Regions from separate parts of the Ammoniphilus soli genome, predicted to be linked through region 3. Evidence: riboswitches for the same ligand, from Rfam matches in the RefSeq annotation. Region 3 holds a riboswitch; each other region holds the start of a gene.
What was found. A riboswitch is a leader RNA that binds a small molecule or an ion and turns the genes downstream of it on or off. The one in region 3 is predicted to bind S-adenosylmethionine.
Positions count from the first base shown of each region.

Region 1: another riboswitch for S-adenosylmethionine. It lies ahead of ABLT31_RS19760 (aminotransferase class I/II-fold pyridoxal phosphate-dependent enzyme); the one in region 3 lies ahead of ABLT31_RS20700 (bifunctional homocysteine S-methyltransferase/methylenetetrahydrofolate reductase).
Region 2: another riboswitch for S-adenosylmethionine. It lies ahead of ABLT31_RS17890 (2,3-diketo-5-methylthiopentyl-1-phosphate enolase); the one in region 3 lies ahead of ABLT31_RS20700 (bifunctional homocysteine S-methyltransferase/methylenetetrahydrofolate reductase).
Region 4: another riboswitch for S-adenosylmethionine. It lies ahead of ABLT31_RS22000 (sugar ABC transporter substrate-binding protein); the one in region 3 lies ahead of ABLT31_RS20700 (bifunctional homocysteine S-methyltransferase/methylenetetrahydrofolate reductase).

Region 1 is NZ_JBEGDL010000010.1:173,369-177,462, forward strand. Features, by position in the region: gene ABLT31_RS19750 (hypothetical protein) at 1-889, opposite strand, end outside; gene ABLT31_RS19755 (TVP38/TMEM64 family protein) at 982-1,557, shown strand; SAM riboswitch class I at 1,624-1,742, shown strand; gene ABLT31_RS19760 (aminotransferase class I/II-fold pyridoxal phosphate-dependent enzyme) at 1,866-2,990, shown strand; gene metC (cystathionine beta-lyase) at 2,987-4,094, shown strand, end outside.
Region 2 is NZ_JBEGDL010000009.1:33,307-37,400, forward strand. Features, by position in the region: gene ABLT31_RS17880 (methylthioribulose 1-phosphate dehydratase) at 1-517, opposite strand, end outside; gene ABLT31_RS17885 (2-hydroxy-3-keto-5-methylthiopentenyl-1-phosphate phosphatase) at 537-1,217, opposite strand; gene ABLT31_RS17890 (2,3-diketo-5-methylthiopentyl-1-phosphate enolase) at 1,214-2,404, opposite strand; SAM riboswitch class I at 2,583-2,715, opposite strand; gene mtnK (S-methyl-5-thioribose kinase) at 2,981-4,094, shown strand, end outside.
Region 3 is NZ_JBEGDL010000011.1:139,896-143,989, forward strand. Features, by position in the region: gene ABLT31_RS20700 (bifunctional homocysteine S-methyltransferase/methylenetetrahydrofolate reductase) at 1-1,382, opposite strand, end outside; SAM riboswitch class I at 1,482-1,604, opposite strand; gene spoIIR (stage II sporulation protein R) at 1,692-2,279, opposite strand; gene prmC (peptide chain release factor N(5)-glutamine methyltransferase) at 2,408-3,262, opposite strand; gene prfA (peptide chain release factor 1) at 3,265-4,094, opposite strand, start outside.
Region 4 is NZ_JBEGDL010000012.1:181,548-185,641, reverse strand. Features, by position in the region: gene ABLT31_RS22020 (YqaE/Pmp3 family membrane protein) at 1-38, shown strand, start outside; gene ABLT31_RS22015 (nuclease-related domain-containing protein) at 67-1,020, opposite strand; gene ABLT31_RS22010 (alpha/beta fold hydrolase) at 1,213-2,244, shown strand; gene ABLT31_RS22005 (YmaF family protein) at 2,287-2,616, opposite strand; SAM riboswitch class I at 2,723-2,829, shown strand; gene ABLT31_RS22000 (sugar ABC transporter substrate-binding protein) at 3,054-4,094, shown strand, end outside.

The DNA.
Region 1 (4,094 bases), on a different contig from region 3:
AAGCCAAGGAGGGCCACGCTGCAAACAGTTCCAGTAAAGCCTTCACACTGAGACTGATAAGAGATAAACCTAATAGCAGCTGCAAGCTTAGGGAATTCTGTTGACGCCAGAGCGGACCAGCTACTAGGCTTAAAAACATGACAATGGAAATAAATTGCAGAACAGCCCCTGCTAATCCAAGAGCAACCGCTATAGGATGATCAAAGAACCATAACGTGGAAGATAAATAAGAAGGAACTACACTAATTGCCAATAATCTAAATTGCCACTTGGCCCAATTGCGTTGCGAAGTCTGCTCAATGGAAACAAAACGATAGCACATACCCAAAATAACGAAGGTGAACCAACCGTTATATTGCAGATGAAGATAGTAATAAATAAAAAAATTGTTAATTTCCGTATTTCCAAATCCTGTTGCCCCCGCAATCGCAAGGCCCCAAGGTCCAAGCGAGGATAACAAATTGAACCAAATGGCTGCCTGATAAAAGGACTTGGCGTACCAAGGCCATTTTTTTTTGCGATGGGAAAAAAACTGAAAAGCGAAGTAATAAGATAAAAAAGCATGAAGAGTAGAAAAGGCTATGGATAGGGGCCCATACCCTTGGTAACTAAACGAGATAAGCATTCCCAGAACGGAAACATGCAGCAAAAAGTAATAGATCCTAGTGGATTTCTTCTCATTAAACCCTTCAGGAAAGCAATGTCGAATAATTACCGCATTGATTAGAAAATAAACCCATCCTAAGAAAGCCACATGCGAGTGGGCATGGACAAGATGCATAAATTGAAGCCCGGGAAAAATGGGTGCTACCATTTTCCAGCGCAAAAGAATACCTAGAAGGGTAATTAAGAATAAGTACATATATGCTGAATACAGCCATTTCCTCATGGTGCTAATTTCCCTCCTGTCTCTAGCTATGGTATATTTTAGTTAAATCATAGTCCAGCAAAAAGATCAACTTGTATTGTGAGGTTCAATCAATGGATATTAGGCTAGAAGACTTATATCAGGTAATTCAAGCCTATCGCGGGTTGGGTGTTGCGGTTGCTTTTATCCTTCCCATAGTAGAAGCTTTTTTCCCTCTTCTTCCACTTTTTGCTATTGTCACCGGAAACGCTGTTGCTTTTGGATTTTTAAAAGGCTTTGTTTTTACTTGGCTTGGAGCGAGTTTCGGCTCTCTCCTTGTTTTCTGGCTAGTGCGAAAGATCGGGCATAAATGGCTCGCCCCTTTGTTCCATAAGTATAAGGGGCTAGAAAAAAGTTCGCGATGGTTTGAAAAGCATGGATTCTCAGTCCTTTTCCTATTGCGGTGCTTTCCATTTTCCCCGTCTAGTTTGATCAATGTGCTGGCAGGCTTGTCATCCATTCCGTTTCACACCTATTTTTGGGCCACCCTCCTAGGAAAAGCCGTGCTGGTCTTTATCCTTTCCTATATCGGAGCAGATTTGCCTCAGCTGATCCGGGAGCCGCTAAAGCTGGTCACATTAGGACTGGGCATTGCTACAATATGGGGAACAGGAAAGCTCGTGGAAAAGCGGTACTTGCCCAAATCCTAAGAATTCATTGACAAAAGTCGATTATCCCCATATAATTTCAGGTAATTAGTTGAATTTCATACATTACTCTTATCCAGAGAAGGCGGAGGGACTGGCCCGATGAAGCCCGGCAACCGGCTGTTAGTGTAAAGTTTACAGCACGGTGCTAATTCCTACAAAATGATGTTCATTTTGATAGATAAGGGTCGGTCGTTCTATGATAAGATGATCTGCCCCTTTCTAGTTGAGAGGGGCTTTTCTTTTAAAGTTATAAAATTGTTGAAACAATAATTCAGACATCATGAGAAAAGAGATGAGGAGGACAAACCATGGATTTAGAGACAAAGCTAGTACAGATAGGAAACCGAAGAGAAAAAGAAACAGGAGCGATCAATTTTCCTGTTACTTTCTCTACTGCTTTTTTGCATCCTGGACTAGGTCAAAGCACCGGCTTTGATTACATTCGTACCAAAAATCCTACAAGAACCGTGCTGGAAGAAGCCATCGCCGACATCGAAGGCGGAGACCGAGGATTTGCGATGAGTTCCGGTATGGCAGCCATTCACGTGATTATGGGCTTATTTAAGCCTGGAGACCATATTGTGGCTTCCCTTGATTTGTACGGCGGTACATATCGCTTATTTGAGCAGATTTGGAAGCCTAATGGATTGTCGTTCAGCTATGTCAATTTAAAAGAAGGCAAGGATCTGCAGGAGCACATTCTTCCGGAAACTGCAGCTGTCTTTATCGAAACCCCAACCAATCCGATGATGATTACGGCGGACATCGAAAGCATCGCTAACGTCGCCAAAAACCATAATATATTAACGATAGTCGATAATACCTTTCTTTCTCCGTATTACCAAAAGCCTCTATTGCAAGGCGCTGATATTTCGCTCCACAGTGCCACGAAGTATTTAGGGGGACATAACGATGTGTTAGCCGGACTCATTGTCTCCAAAGGACAGGAATTATCGGATAAGATTTATTTTCTGCAGAATTCCATTGGAGCGGTATTAGCACCTATGGATTCGTGGCTGCTGATCCGAGGCATGAAAACATTGGCCCTGCGGATGGAAAGACATACCGAAAACGCTAAGCAAATCGTATCCTTCCTCAAGGAACATCCGCTAGTAACCGATGTATTGTACGCTGGTCAAGGCGGGATGGTCTCCTTCCGGGTGAACGATCCAGGGCTCGTACCCGGCTTGCTAAAGCATTTGAAGCTCATTTCCTTTGCTGAAAGCCTCGGTGGGGTGGAAAGTCTTTTGACTTATCCAGCTGTTCAGACCCATGCTGACATTCCAAAGGAAGTCCGAGATGCAGTAGGCGTATGTGACCGTTTGCTTCGTTTCTCGGTCGGCATTGAGCTTGCGGGAGATTTAGTTGAGGATTTGGATCAAGCGCTTAAGGCTTCAGAAATAGAGTGGAGAAAGGGAGAGGAAAGCAAATGAGTTTAGATTTTGGAACAAGATTGATTCATAATCGTCATAAAATCGACGCGCAAACAGGGGCTAGTTCTACCCCGATGTACCTTGCCTCCACCTATCATCAGTTTGATGTAGATGCACCAGGCGCTTATGATTATTCCCGATCGGGAAATCCAACCCGGCACGCCCTGGAAGAGACGATTGCGGAATTGGAAGCCGGTACGGCAGGATTTGCTTTTTCCTCTGGAATGGCTGCTATTTCAACGGTTTTCCTATTGTTTTCATCGGGAGACCATTTGATTGTGAGCGAGGACGTATATGGGGGAACCTACCGTGTCTTATCCGAGGTATTAAGCCGGATGGGTATCACCTGTTCGTTTGTAGATACAACCGATCTGGATAAGGTCAAGGCGGCCTTGACCCCGCAAACCAAAGGCGTTTATATTGAAACTCCGTCCAACCCTTTGCTGAAGGTGACCGATGTAAAGGGAGTGGCGGAGTGGGCGCAGGAGAACGGGTTGATTTCTATTGTTGACAACACGTTCTTGACACCTTTCTACCAAAGACCCTTGGAATTAGGAGCCGATATTGTTATCCATAGCGCGACAAAGTTTATCTCCGGTCACTCGGATGTTGTTGCCGGATTGGTTGCCGTAAAGGACAGCTCCCTTGCGAAACGGATAAGCTTTTTGCAGAATGCCTTTGGAGCAATCCTTGGCGTACAGGATTGCTGGCTCGTTCTACGCGGGTTGAAGACCCTCAAGGTTCGCATGGAAACCTCAACAAAAGGAGCGGAAAAGATCGCTCGTTGGCTAGAAACCCACCCGAACGTCAAAAAGGTTTACTATACCGGCTTGCCGTCCCACCCGGGCCATGAGATCCAGTCGGCTCAATCCGAAGGACACGGGGCCGTTCTGACCTTTGATGTCGGTGACGGAGCTGCGGCTCGAAATCTCATGAGCCATATCAAGCTTCCAATCGTTGCAGTTAGTCTGGGTTCTGTGGAATCCATCTTGTCTTATCCGTGCAAGATGTCTCATGCTTCTATGCCGGAAGAGGAAAGGAACCGCAGAGGAATTACCGATGGACTCATGCGCTTATCCGTTGGCTTAGAAAATCCGGATGATC
Region 2 (4,094 bases), on a different contig from region 3:
GGACGCCCGGAATCTGAGGGTTGAGCACCTTCTCAATTTCCTTTGCGAGTCGAGGGATATCCGCATAATTTTCAACGATAGGAATTTGGATGACCGCTCCTTCTTCCCAAATGTTTAATCCCTTAATTAACTCTTGATTTCCAATTTCAAAGTAGCCTTGATCTCCATAGAGCTCAGAAACTACATTGTTTGGTACCGTATGAACATGGAAGACAGCCCCAGCTTCGGAGATATTCCGATAGATCACAGAATGTACCAAGGTTTCTGCAGAAGGCTTTAGGTTGGTTTGTTCAACAGGTTCGGCGTCAAGATTTACAAACAAGTAATCCTGTGGCGTCATCTTTGTTTTATCTTTTCCACTTGCGGTTACGGCAAAAACAACAGGGGAATCCTCCACTTTTATGGAAAGGTTGCCGCTTGTTCCCGGAAACCATCTGCGATCTGCAAAGTATTGTTTCACCTCATTGAGGCTGCAAATGGTTTCTTGCCTTTTTTCCGCATGAATCACGTAGTTCATTGTTTTTTGCTCCTTTCGATTATGTCGTAGACAGCGATTCGATCTCCAACTTTAGCTTCTTTAAAGTGTTTATGACATCATAGAAGGTTTCAAATGATGAATGGGGAAGATGAAGTTCTTCACATTTTTGTTTTAGAAAGGATCTGGCAATGGTATAATCAGCAATTTTCGCTCCCGCTAAATCGGTAATGCTGTCGCCGATGACCACTTTGTAATATTGGTCAGCCGGGAAAGAGCGGATGATCGTTGTTTTGCACATTCCACAGTCCACATCGCAATGCTCATCACAAGAGTTAGGCCAAGTAATTTGGATAGTCGGCTCATTGAACCGAGCACTGTTGCAATAAATCCGCTCCTTTAGTCCAAAGGGCTCTAGCATAGGGTGAACGAAGAAATCAATGCCGCCGCTCGTAATCAAGAGATGGATTCCTTGTTCTTCTGTAAAGGCAACAAATTCCTTGAAGCCTTCCCGAATCCGTGCCTGCTCCAGGACAAAACGAGTGATTTCTTCTTTTTGGCTGCTTGGAATCAGGGCAAAAAGCTCTCCTACGCCAGTGCGAATGGTTTTCTCCTGGGATAATATGGATTGCACAATTTCTTCCCAGCCTTGGGGGGCGAACTGCCTCATGATATCTACGATGTTATCTTTTTCGGTAATGGTCCCATCAAAGTCGCAAAATAATATGATGTTTTTACTCATTTAACAATTCCCCACTTTTCAATGGCTGCCAGCAAATGGGGGTTCTCCGTTTGATCTAGCGCATTTCCCTGCAAAGTTTCCTGAATGGCGGCAATGAAAGCTTGTCCCCCTCCTACAGGGCCAGCGGGATGTCCGTGAATCCCTCCACCAGCATTAACCATGTGGTCTAGGCCGAAGTCTTTATAGAGCAGTGGAACCATTCCAGGATGGATACCAGCAGAAGGTACAGGGAATGCAGGACGGATGCCTGGCAGTTCTTCTGCTAAATGCTGGGCAATGTCTAAAGCCTCTTGCTTAGGCAATGCTACCGAGCCATAGGGAGATGGGAAAAGGACGATATCCGCACCTGCGAGCCTCATTAGCTTTCCTAATAAAAGAGGAGCAGATATACCGTAATGAGATGATTGGTATAGGGCACCAGCCATAGCTGGGTGGGCCATAATGGGCACCTGAATATCCGGATCACGGCTCAGTTGGGTTAAGATATCCAATCCATAAGGCAAAACATTAAGCAGCAAGCAGTTCGCACCGTTATCCACGGCCCTTTTTGCCCGTTCGATCAGACCGGTAACAGGACCTGTTAGATTGGCTGCATAGAGCACTTGGCGGCCAGACGCTTCAATTACTTCCTTGCAGGCACGGATACGCTCCAGGAAAGGGGCATGTTCGTCGGCAAAGAAGATTTCATCATCTTTTACTAAGTCTACGCCACCCTCTACTTGAAGCCGGAATTGCTCCACTAATTCTTCTAGGGGAAGGCCGATGCATGATTTGAAAATGCTCATAAACAATGGGCGATCGCAGACATTAAGCCGTTCGCGTACACCTGCAATTCCAAACTTGGGTCCCGAAAATTCTTTTGTAAATTCTTCGGGGAAATCGATATCCAGCAATTTGATTTTGCCATCCATGGATAGCTTGCCGAATACGTTGGTTAAGAGGGAAGGGAGGTCATACGTGAAATTGACCACAGGATATTGGACTTTAATAACTCCTCTTTCAAGCCCTTCTTCAGTCTTTTCGAGAACAGTGGCTCCGGCAGAACGGCCTAGATGCTTTTGCAGTTTTTCCTGCTTTGCCGCCGGGAGGTCCGTCCAGCTTCCGACAGTCATGCCGACTGCGATGGCTTCTGCTTTTTTTTCTAGGCTTTTCGCCTCAGTGAGATAGGAGACCGTAATGTATGACAAAGGACAAAACTCCTTCCAAATAATATTAATCCGTTAGAGGGATTGGCTGACGTCAAGATAGTACTTCGACAACAAGTTTTCCTCGTGCTTTCCAAATGGTGTAGCGAAGCTATAAATTCTGACAGTATGAAAAAAAGTACCTCTTAGATAAGGGGTACTTGAAGAGCGAATCAAATACAACTTATCTCTCCGAATGATGAGTTCATTCTGCAGGAAGTAGCACCGTGTTTTTATTTTGCACAATTGGAGAAAAATAAAAATCGGTTGCCGGGCGTCATTGGGCCAGTCCCTCAGCCATCTCTCGATAAGATGAAATATCAAATTGTAAAAGTTTCATATAGAAGTGCAATACATACATTGAAATCTTAGCTTTTTTATAAAATAAAGTCAATAGAAGAAAAATTAGTGCATTGTAAAATCCTAATAGATTGACAATATTACAGAACTCTAGATAGTATATAGCTAGTTAAAATCCGCAATCTTTTTTTGTAACGTATTCTGAATGTTCTTATCCTCACCAAAAGGCTGGGGAATTTGGCAAGAATATAGGAAAATAGTCGTTTGGAGGGGTGGAGTATGGAGTATCGCGCATTTAGCGAACAGGAAGCAGTCGAATATGCTCGTCATTTACCAGGGATTTTCCCAGAAGGTGCACAGTTGGAGAGCCGAGAAATCGGAGACGGAAATTTGAACTTGGTTTTTCACATTCAAGATGAAATTTCAGGAAAAAGCATTATATTTAAACAAGCCTTACCGTATGCCAGAGTTGTCGGAGAATCCTGGCCGCTTACACTAGACCGTGCACGGATCGAGAGTGAAGCCCTCATTATCCAAGATCAAATATGTCCGGGCTTAGTCCCTAAAGTATATCACTACGATAAAGATCTAGCTCTCACGGTCATGGAAGATTTATCGAGCCATGTTATTATGCGAAAGGGGTTAATTGAAGGAAATCGTTATCCTGCTTTTGCTCAACATATTGGTTTGTTTCTAGCGAAGACGTTGTTCTACACTTCAGACCTGGCGTTGGACTTTAAGGAGAAAAAAGAAAAGGTAGCGCAGTTCATTAATCCGGAGCTTTGTAAAATTACAGAAGATCTAGTATTTACCGACCCTTATTATGATGCAGATACGAATAACTTCAATCCTTTAATCCGTGAAACGGTGGAAGGGATCTGGAAGAATGCGGAGCTTCGAAGAGAAATCGCCAAGCTTAAATATTCCTTCATGACAGACGCCCAAGCTCTTCTGCATGGGGATCTCCATACGGGGAGTATTATGGTCACAAAAGAGAGCACCAAGGTGATTGATCCGGAGTTTGCTTACTACGGGCCTATGGGCTTTGATATCGGTGCGGTCATAGCCAACCTGCTGCTCAATTATGCTGCTCAGGAAGGATTAAAGGCTTCTGAACAGGAGTGCCAATCGTTTCGGGAATACCTGCTTGAGACTGTAAAGGATGTATGGAACACGTTTGAAGGCGAATTCCGCAGATTATGGGATGTACATGTAAAAGACGTCATGTACTCCGCAGAAGGGTATCAAGATGACACAGCAAGTCGCCTTCTGAAGGATTCCATTGGATTTGCCGGCTGCAAAATGATGAGAAGGGTAATTGGATTAGCTGGAGTTGCCGACCTGAATTCTATTGAAAACGAAGAGACGCGGGCTAAAGCAGAAAGATTAGCTC
Region 3 (4,094 bases):
CCCGAGAACCCTACGCCGTCATTAAGCTGCTTCGTCATCCGGATCAGCTCAAAGGAAGTCATGTCATATACGGAAGAAGCTCCCGGAAGATCTCCATAACGGGTTGGATCCCCTGTAATCGCCAGCACGTGATCAATGCCTAATGCATACAAGCCCATTAAATGTGACTGCTGGCCAATCGAATTGCGGTCCCGGCAAGTCAAGTGCACCAACGGTCGAATGCCCACTTTCTCCTTTACCAAAGACCCCAGCGCCATGTTGCTCATCCGCGTCATCGCCAGCGAATTGTCAGCGAGAGTAATGGCATCGGCTCCCGCTTCCTTCAGTGCTGCTGCCCCTTCCAAAAACGGCTCAAAATCCAGATCGCGAGGCGGGTCCAGCTCAACGATGATCGTTGGTCTTTCCCGAACGAGCTCAGGAAGTGTTTTTTCATGGTGTGGTTCGGATAAAACCGCAACCTTGGACTCCTTGACCACCCCTATTGCTGAGTCTTCCTTTTTTTCCACAGGCGCTTTTCCTTTGATGCGAGTGGCTACCGCTTCAATATGCTCCGGTGTTGTCCCGCAGCATCCTCCCAAGATTCGCGCCCCTAACTGGTACAAGGTTTCAGCCGACTGACCAAAATACTCCGCTGAAGACGGATATAAAAACTGTCCATCCACATATTCCGGAAGCCCAGCATTCGGATACACGGACAACTTAAGCCCCTCTTTGACAGGAAGGGATTCAATGGATCGGATAATATTTGCCGGCCCATTGTAGCAGTTCAACCCCACAATGTCCGCACCCGCATCAACCAGGCGAGCAAATGCCGCTTCCAGCGGATAGCCATCCTGGGTCCGGTTCAAATCCTGAATCGTCAGCTGGCAGATCACCGGCAATGAAGTATATTTCCGAGCGACAGATAAAGCAAGAAGCGCTTCCTCCACAAAGCAAAAGGTTTCTAGCAGCAAGCCATCAATCCCTGCTTCAACTAAGCTTTTAATCTGCTCATCAAATACCTGCTCCAATTCTTCTAGGGGAATACTTTTTCTTCTTCCGCCTAAAATACCTCCTACGGAGCCTACCACGTAAACCGAATCTCCTGCGGCCTCTCTGGCCAAGCGAACTGCCGCCTGGTTGATGGCCTCTACTTGATCCTCCAAGCCGAACTTCGAAAGCTTTTCTCGATTGGCTCCGTACGTATTGGTTTCAATCAGGTCGGCACCGGCCTTTACGTACTGGAGATGGATATCCTTAATGACATCGGGGCGGGTTACATTTAACTCTTCCCCACAAGTGCCTACAGGAATTCCGTAGCGATGAAGCAATGTCCCCATCGCCCCATCGCCAATTAATACTTGATCCTTTATTTTTTCTAACAATCCTTGCTTCTGTTCCATGTCTCTCACCCCTAAACAATAGTCCCTAAAACAAGAAAAAACCCCTGAGCAAATGAGCCAGAAGGTTCTCGGGATCTGTAACACACTATCATGAGCCCCTTCTTATCTCCCAGATACCTTGCGTATCTGCAGGAATTAGCACCCTGCCTTAATGCGTCCTGAACGCCTTAACGGGTTGCCGGGTTTCATCGGGCCAGTCCCTCCACCTGCTCCAAATAAGAAAAGTGTTAGATTTATTTTAAAACACTAAGTATTTATATTAACGTAATCATACGGGATGGTGCGATATCTGTCAATGGAGGATCATTCCTAGGCGAAAAGTTTTTGATAAAGCTTCTGAAAGACTTCGACTAAGAAGAACTTCACTTGAATTTTAGGGCCATCTCCATCAGCTTCCTGCTTAACGGCATCCCCCGTATCGATATCTACAAAGCAGAGCGGCGGAAACAATACGCACCACCAGTTTTGCCCTAAACCTTGTCCAACCGTTACGCGAAGGGCTTCATACTCCCCAGCAGGATATACATACTGGCCGTACATTTTTGTCGGAAAAGGAACCTTTCCTAACTCTACTTGGCTTGTATAAGAAAATCCATGCTTGGCAATAGTTTGGTCCACTACCTCTTGCAGCTGCGGCAATTCCTCTGCCATCTTCTCACGCGCTTCTTCCATCGTTTGCAAATCCGTTACCTTACCTTCCAGGTAAGCATTAATTTGATCTCGAATTTCTTGCTTTAGCCACTGATCTTGCGGGGAATCGCTATTGGCAATGACACGAAGCCGAATGGAATCTTGCGGAATAGGTTCTTCTTTTAGCAAGGAAGCAACTGAACGCTGACTCTCCCAACTCATGATTAATATAATAAATGTAAATAAGACCAAGCTTACTTTTTTCATGTTTTGTTTCCCCTCTCTTTTCTATCTCCTTAGCCAACAGTCTAGACAGAAAAGAAAGGGTTTAAACATGATTCGTTATTTTCAGAATAAAACTTATTATTCAGGAAAGGAAGGCCAGCTTCCCTGAGCTACAGACCCGCCTTCCCATCTCCTATCACAATTCGTTCAATCCCGGCTAAATCTTGAATCACTTCGGTTCTAGCAATGACACCAGTTCTCAAAAGCAATTGCTCTACATCCCGGGCCTGACCCATTCCCACTTCAAAGGCCACCAATCCGCCTGGACGAAGGACCTGCGGCAACCCTTTACAAAGCCGTCGATAGAAGTCAAGCCCATCCTCTCCCCCATCCAACGCACGCATCGGTTCATGATCCTTGACCTGCACATCCAATTCAAGAACATCGCTTGAAGGAATATAGGGAGGGTTAGAAACTAAAATATCCACAGGCTGAAGGAGCGGATCCAGGAGATCTCCTTTTAGAAAGGTAATCTGCTGCTCGACGCCATGAATGCGGCTATTTTCTTGAGCTGTATCCAAAGATTCCTGGGCGATATCCACAGCATAAACCTTCCACTGGGAATGAACGGCCAAACTGACAGCAATAGCCCCACTGCCCGTCCCAATATCCGCTACAGTCAAAGCATCTGATACGTCTCGCCTATGAAGAACTTGTTCAACAAGGATTTCCGTCTCCGGCCTAGGAATCAAGACAGAAGGATTAACGCGAAACGACAGCCCATAAAACTCCTGCTCACCGATGAGGTATTGAACAGGAACTCCTTGAAGCCTTTCCTTGACCATTCGCTCCACCTCGGACCATTGCTGCATCGAGATGAATTCCTCCATTCCTAGAAATAGCCGCGTGCGGTCCCATCCTAAGACGTGCCGAACGATAATCTCTGCCAAAAACCTGTCGTCTTCCAATGATTCCATAAACGAAGAAGCCCTTTTCAGGGCTTCTCTAACGGTTATAGCGTTCATGCTTATAGGCCTTCCGCATTTTGCATGAGTTCAGCTTGCTCTTCGACTACGAGGGCATTGATGATTTCATCAAGATCCCCGTTCAAAATGTAGTCCAGCTTATGAAGCGTCAAGCCAATGCGGTGATCGGTGACCCGGCTTTGCGGGAAATTGTACGTGCGGATCCGTTCACTGCGGTCTCCGGTTCCCACTTTGCTTTTGCGGATTTCGCCATACTCCGCAGCCTTCTTTTGCTGCTCCAGATCATACAAGCGTGCTCTTAAAACGCGAAGCGCTTTATCCTTGTTGGAGTGCTGCGACTTCTCGTCTTGGCAGCTAACCATGATCCCTGTCGGAACGTGCAAAACACGAACGGCGGATTTCGTCGTGTTAACACTCTGTCCACCCGCACCGCTTGAACAGAAGGTATCGATACGGATATCCTTATCGTGAATTTCCACTTCCAGATCTTCGGCTTCAGGCAAGACAGCCACGGTAGCCGTGGACGTATGAATCCGTCCGCCAGATTCGGTTGTTGGAATTCGCTGTACGCGGTGAGCGCCGCTCTCGAACTTCAATTTACTGTAAGCGCCTTTACCTTTCACGGCAAAGATAACTTCCTTAAATCCGCCCAAATCATTGTAGCTAGCTTCCATAATCTCGATCTTAAATCCTGCCTTCTCCGCATAACGCGAATACATCCGGAAAAGGTCACCAGCAAATAAAGCCGCTTCATCGCCGCCTGCCGCTCCGCGAATCTCCACGATAACGTTCTTGTCATCGTTCGGATCTTTAGGCAGCAACAAGATATGCATACGATCTTCCAGCTCTTTCTTACGCTCGGTCAATTCAT
Region 4 (4,094 bases), on a different contig from region 3:
ATCGACGTATGAAGAGGATGCATAGGCATAGGGATTGAAGCTGCTCAAGAGATTGAGCGGCTTTTTTCATTTAGTATACACCCGATCTTTTGTAGACCCCTGAAAAGGCAAGTTCATGGAGAGGAGCAGCCGCGTGGAAGTATGTATGGAAGACAGTCCAAGAAGTTTTCTGCACTGTTCATTGGTGATGGTTCCATGAAGTAGAATATGATCTTGAATGACCTGTACATGGGCTTTTTTTCTTTTTAACTTACATGTTTTGCATAGCCAGTTTCCGTGGATCCGCTGCATAGTCTCGAGATTGCAAGAAAAGCAGGGGATTCCACGAATGAACTCAGTAGGGTGGATTTGATACCAATCTAGTACATCGAAGTCCTGGGAAGTATGTTGATTGATAAGGAGTTGGCTGATCTTGCGGAGCTGGTAAGTGGTGAGAGAGGGTGATGGAGCCGTTTTGGCAAGGTCTAGTACTTTGTTGGGGATATGTTCCGCATGATGCACTATTTGAAAGATATGCCGATTTCCAGGAGTTGTTTCAACTATCGTGCTAGGATAGCCGATGGCAACTAGACAGTGAATGGGAATGGATTTGGACATATGAATTTCCATCCATTTTTGAAGCTGGGTTCGTTGTCTTTTGACTTGCAGGATGGGATCAGGAAACCCTTCTTTTGTATTGTTATACGTTCTGATGACTTGTTTGGAAACGGGATCGAAGTAAAGGTGGCCATAGATGTTCTTGGACTCGATAATGAGGGCAAACCAAGGGGAGAGGATGAGGGTGTCCAGCTGAACAAACTGATCATCAATGGGAAGCCGTAAATCTTGAAAGATGAGATATTCTTTTTCCGGTAGAAACTGAAGGTGGTAATCCAGCTCCTGTTCGCCTCGGTAACCTGCTCGTAATTTTCTTAGACTGACGAGGATTTCTTCGCGTTTTTTGTGATGAAGGGGAAGTCGACGCAGCAAGGCTTCCTCAAGTTTTATTCTGAGTGGAAATTCGCGTTGTTTTTTTAGCATTGGCAAAACCTCCTTTCCTCCTAACTTCGCTAGTGGCTGACGTAATTCCTTCCAGAACGTTAATTTCTCGAAATCAGTCCAAAATCTCTCGAAACCATAGTGTAATCTCTCGATCGGAACTGCTGCATGTAACTCCATTGTAATCCCCACCTGCTAATCTAGAGTATAGACAGGAAAAAGGGGGGGAGTTTCATGGAAGCGAAGCGAATCAAGACGGACCGACTCGAAGTAGCTTATTTGGAAGCGGGAGATCCAGCTCGTCCAGTGGTAATGCTCGTGCACGGGAATGTGTCATCGAGTTGGTTTTGGGAAGACATGATGGAAAGTCTATCACAGGATTTTTATGTTTTGGCGCCGGACCTACGGGGGTATGGGGAGACGGAGCCCTTAGCCATCGATGCAACGAGAGGATTGCGTGATTGGTCGGAGGATGTGAGGTCGTTTGTACAGTCGCTGAGATTGGATCGTCAGCTTCATATGTTGGGCTGGTCGATGGGTGGCGGGGTGGTCATGCAATATGCGATAGACTACCCGAATGAGGTTTCTTCGCTCATGTTGATGAATCCCGTATCTCCTTTTGGATTTGGGGGAACGAAGGATGAGCAGGGGACACCTTGCTATCCGAATTTTGCCGGGTCTGGCGGCGGAACGGCTAACCCTCAATTCATAGAGCTGCTTAGCCAAAGGGCTACGGGGGAGGAGCAGCCCCATAGCCCCAGGAATGTCTTGAATCAGTTTTACGTTAAGCCGCCCTTCCGGCTTGATGCCCAAAAGGAAGATCGTTTCGTCCGCTCTATGCTATCCACAAAGTTGGGATCCGGTTTCTACCCGGGTACGTTTGAGACTTGCGCGGAATGGCCGGGCGTAGCTCCCGGAGACAAAGGAATAAATAATGCGTTGTCTCCTAAGTATTTGAATCTTGCTGCATTTGCTGACCTAGAGCCTCAAATCCCCGTTTTATGGATTCGCGGAGCAGATGATCAGATCGTATCGGATAGCTCTTTATTTGATTTTGGTTATTTGGGGAAGCTGGGTTACGTTCCCGGTTGGCCAGGCATGGATGAGTTTCCTCCACAGCCCATGGTATCTCAAATGCGCGTGGTGTTAGAACGTTCCGGAAACTTTGAAGAATGGGTAGTGGAAAACACAGGACACTCTCCGCACCTAGAAAAGCGGGATTTTTTCCTTGAGAAGATTCGGGGATTTATCAAGCGTACAATGTGAATGATGACCGGCACAAACATGTTAGTTAATCGACTAACGAATCTACCACCCCGGTGGCGCCTGCCCCAACGGTCTTCCGGTTAGAGCTTTAAACTCATGGGGATGGGTGGGTCTGCCATCCTCATCTCGATAAATCTTCCCTTTCACCTCATGAATGTGTGTCCCATCGGGGAGGGGGATGGCGGGCCCTGTGCTGCCTGTAAAGAAATGCTGGTGGCCGTGTTCTTTTGGGGTTACTCCTTTAAAGGCATGAACATGACCATCTGTAGAGTTTCCCTTCTCAGGAAAGGTAAAAGCATGAACGAAGTGCTCGTGTTCGCCCGAACCTGTAGTGCGGAAGTAATGGGTGTGGGGTTGAGGCATAAGAGACATGTGGGTCACTCCTCCTTTTGGTTCATTCTATGCAATCATGATTCTAAAAAATTTATTGACGCCCCCATTTTTTTTTAGTAAGATCTTACCTAGCGAACTGAATAGTTTCTTATCGAGAGAGGTGGAGGGACTGGCCCTATGAAACCCGGCAACCGTTCATGAATGGACATGAAAAGGTGCCAATTCCAGCAGGAGAATCCTGGTAGATAAGATGAAGGAAAATGCCTTGTTCATGAAACTTCTTCTTATTGAAGAAGTTTTTTCTTTTTCCAGGACCTTATTACCATAAACTACTAGGACTTTTGGACTTTACTCCGCTAAAAAATCGGATTATTCTAGTTTTAAAAGCAAAGTAAACAACTAAGAAAACTGTGGTAGTTATTGCCTGAATTTTTCAGGTCTTTCTATAATAAATAAAAAAATATGGGGGCACTCAAATGAAAACAAAGAAATTATCTCTTTTTCTTTCGTTCGTCATGATTTTCTCGCTAGTCCTCACCGCATGCGGCGGGGGAGCGAAAGAAGAAGCGGGCGGAACCACTTCTGGCGGAGAAGGAGCAACTGAAGCCAAGAAGCGTATTGCTTTAGTCATGCAGTTTAATATTGGAACCTTTTCGGCTCAATACGTGGCTGGTGTAAAAGAACAAGTAGAAAAGTTTGGCGGGGAACTGACCGTCTTTAATGCAGATAATGATTTGGCTAAGATGGCTTCTCAGCTGGATGCGGCTGTGAACCAACGATTCGATGGGATCTTGATTGACCATGGAACACCGGAAGCTTTAACGCAAGGTGTCAAGAAAGCCGTTGAGCAAAAAATTCCTGTTATTGCGTTCGACGCAGCTTTAGATATTCCTGGCGTTACGGTATTGGAGCAAGGTGACGTGAAGATGGCCGAGTCCACGTTGGAAAAGCTGGCTGAAGATGCAGGCGGCAAAGGGAATATCGTTAAGATTTGGGTAGCCGGTTTTGCTCCGATGGAGCGCCGTCAAATCGCTTATAAGCAATTCCAAGAGAAATACCCAGAAATCAAAGAGGTTGCGGCTTTCGGTAGTGCATCAGCAAACACCGCGTTAGATACGCAAACGCAAATGGAAGCGATCTTGAAGCAATATCCTAACCCTGGCGATATTACAGCCGTTTGGGCAGCATGGGATGAATTCGCAAAAGGGGCTACTCGCGCCATCCAACAAGCGGGCCGTACCGAAATTAAAGTTTACGGGATCGACTTGAGTGATGAAGACTTGCAAATGATTCAAGATCCAGCATCTCCTTGGATCGCTTCTGCTGCGGTGGATCCTTCCGATATCGGACGCGTGCAAGTACGTTACGTATACAAGAAAATTAAAGGGGAAGAAACCCCGCAAAATGTTTCTTTAGATCCAATTCTAGTCACTCGCGAAATGCTTCCGAAGGAAAAGGTAACCATGGGTGACCTTTCCAAGCACATCGAAGGATGGGGACAAAGCACGCAAGGAATC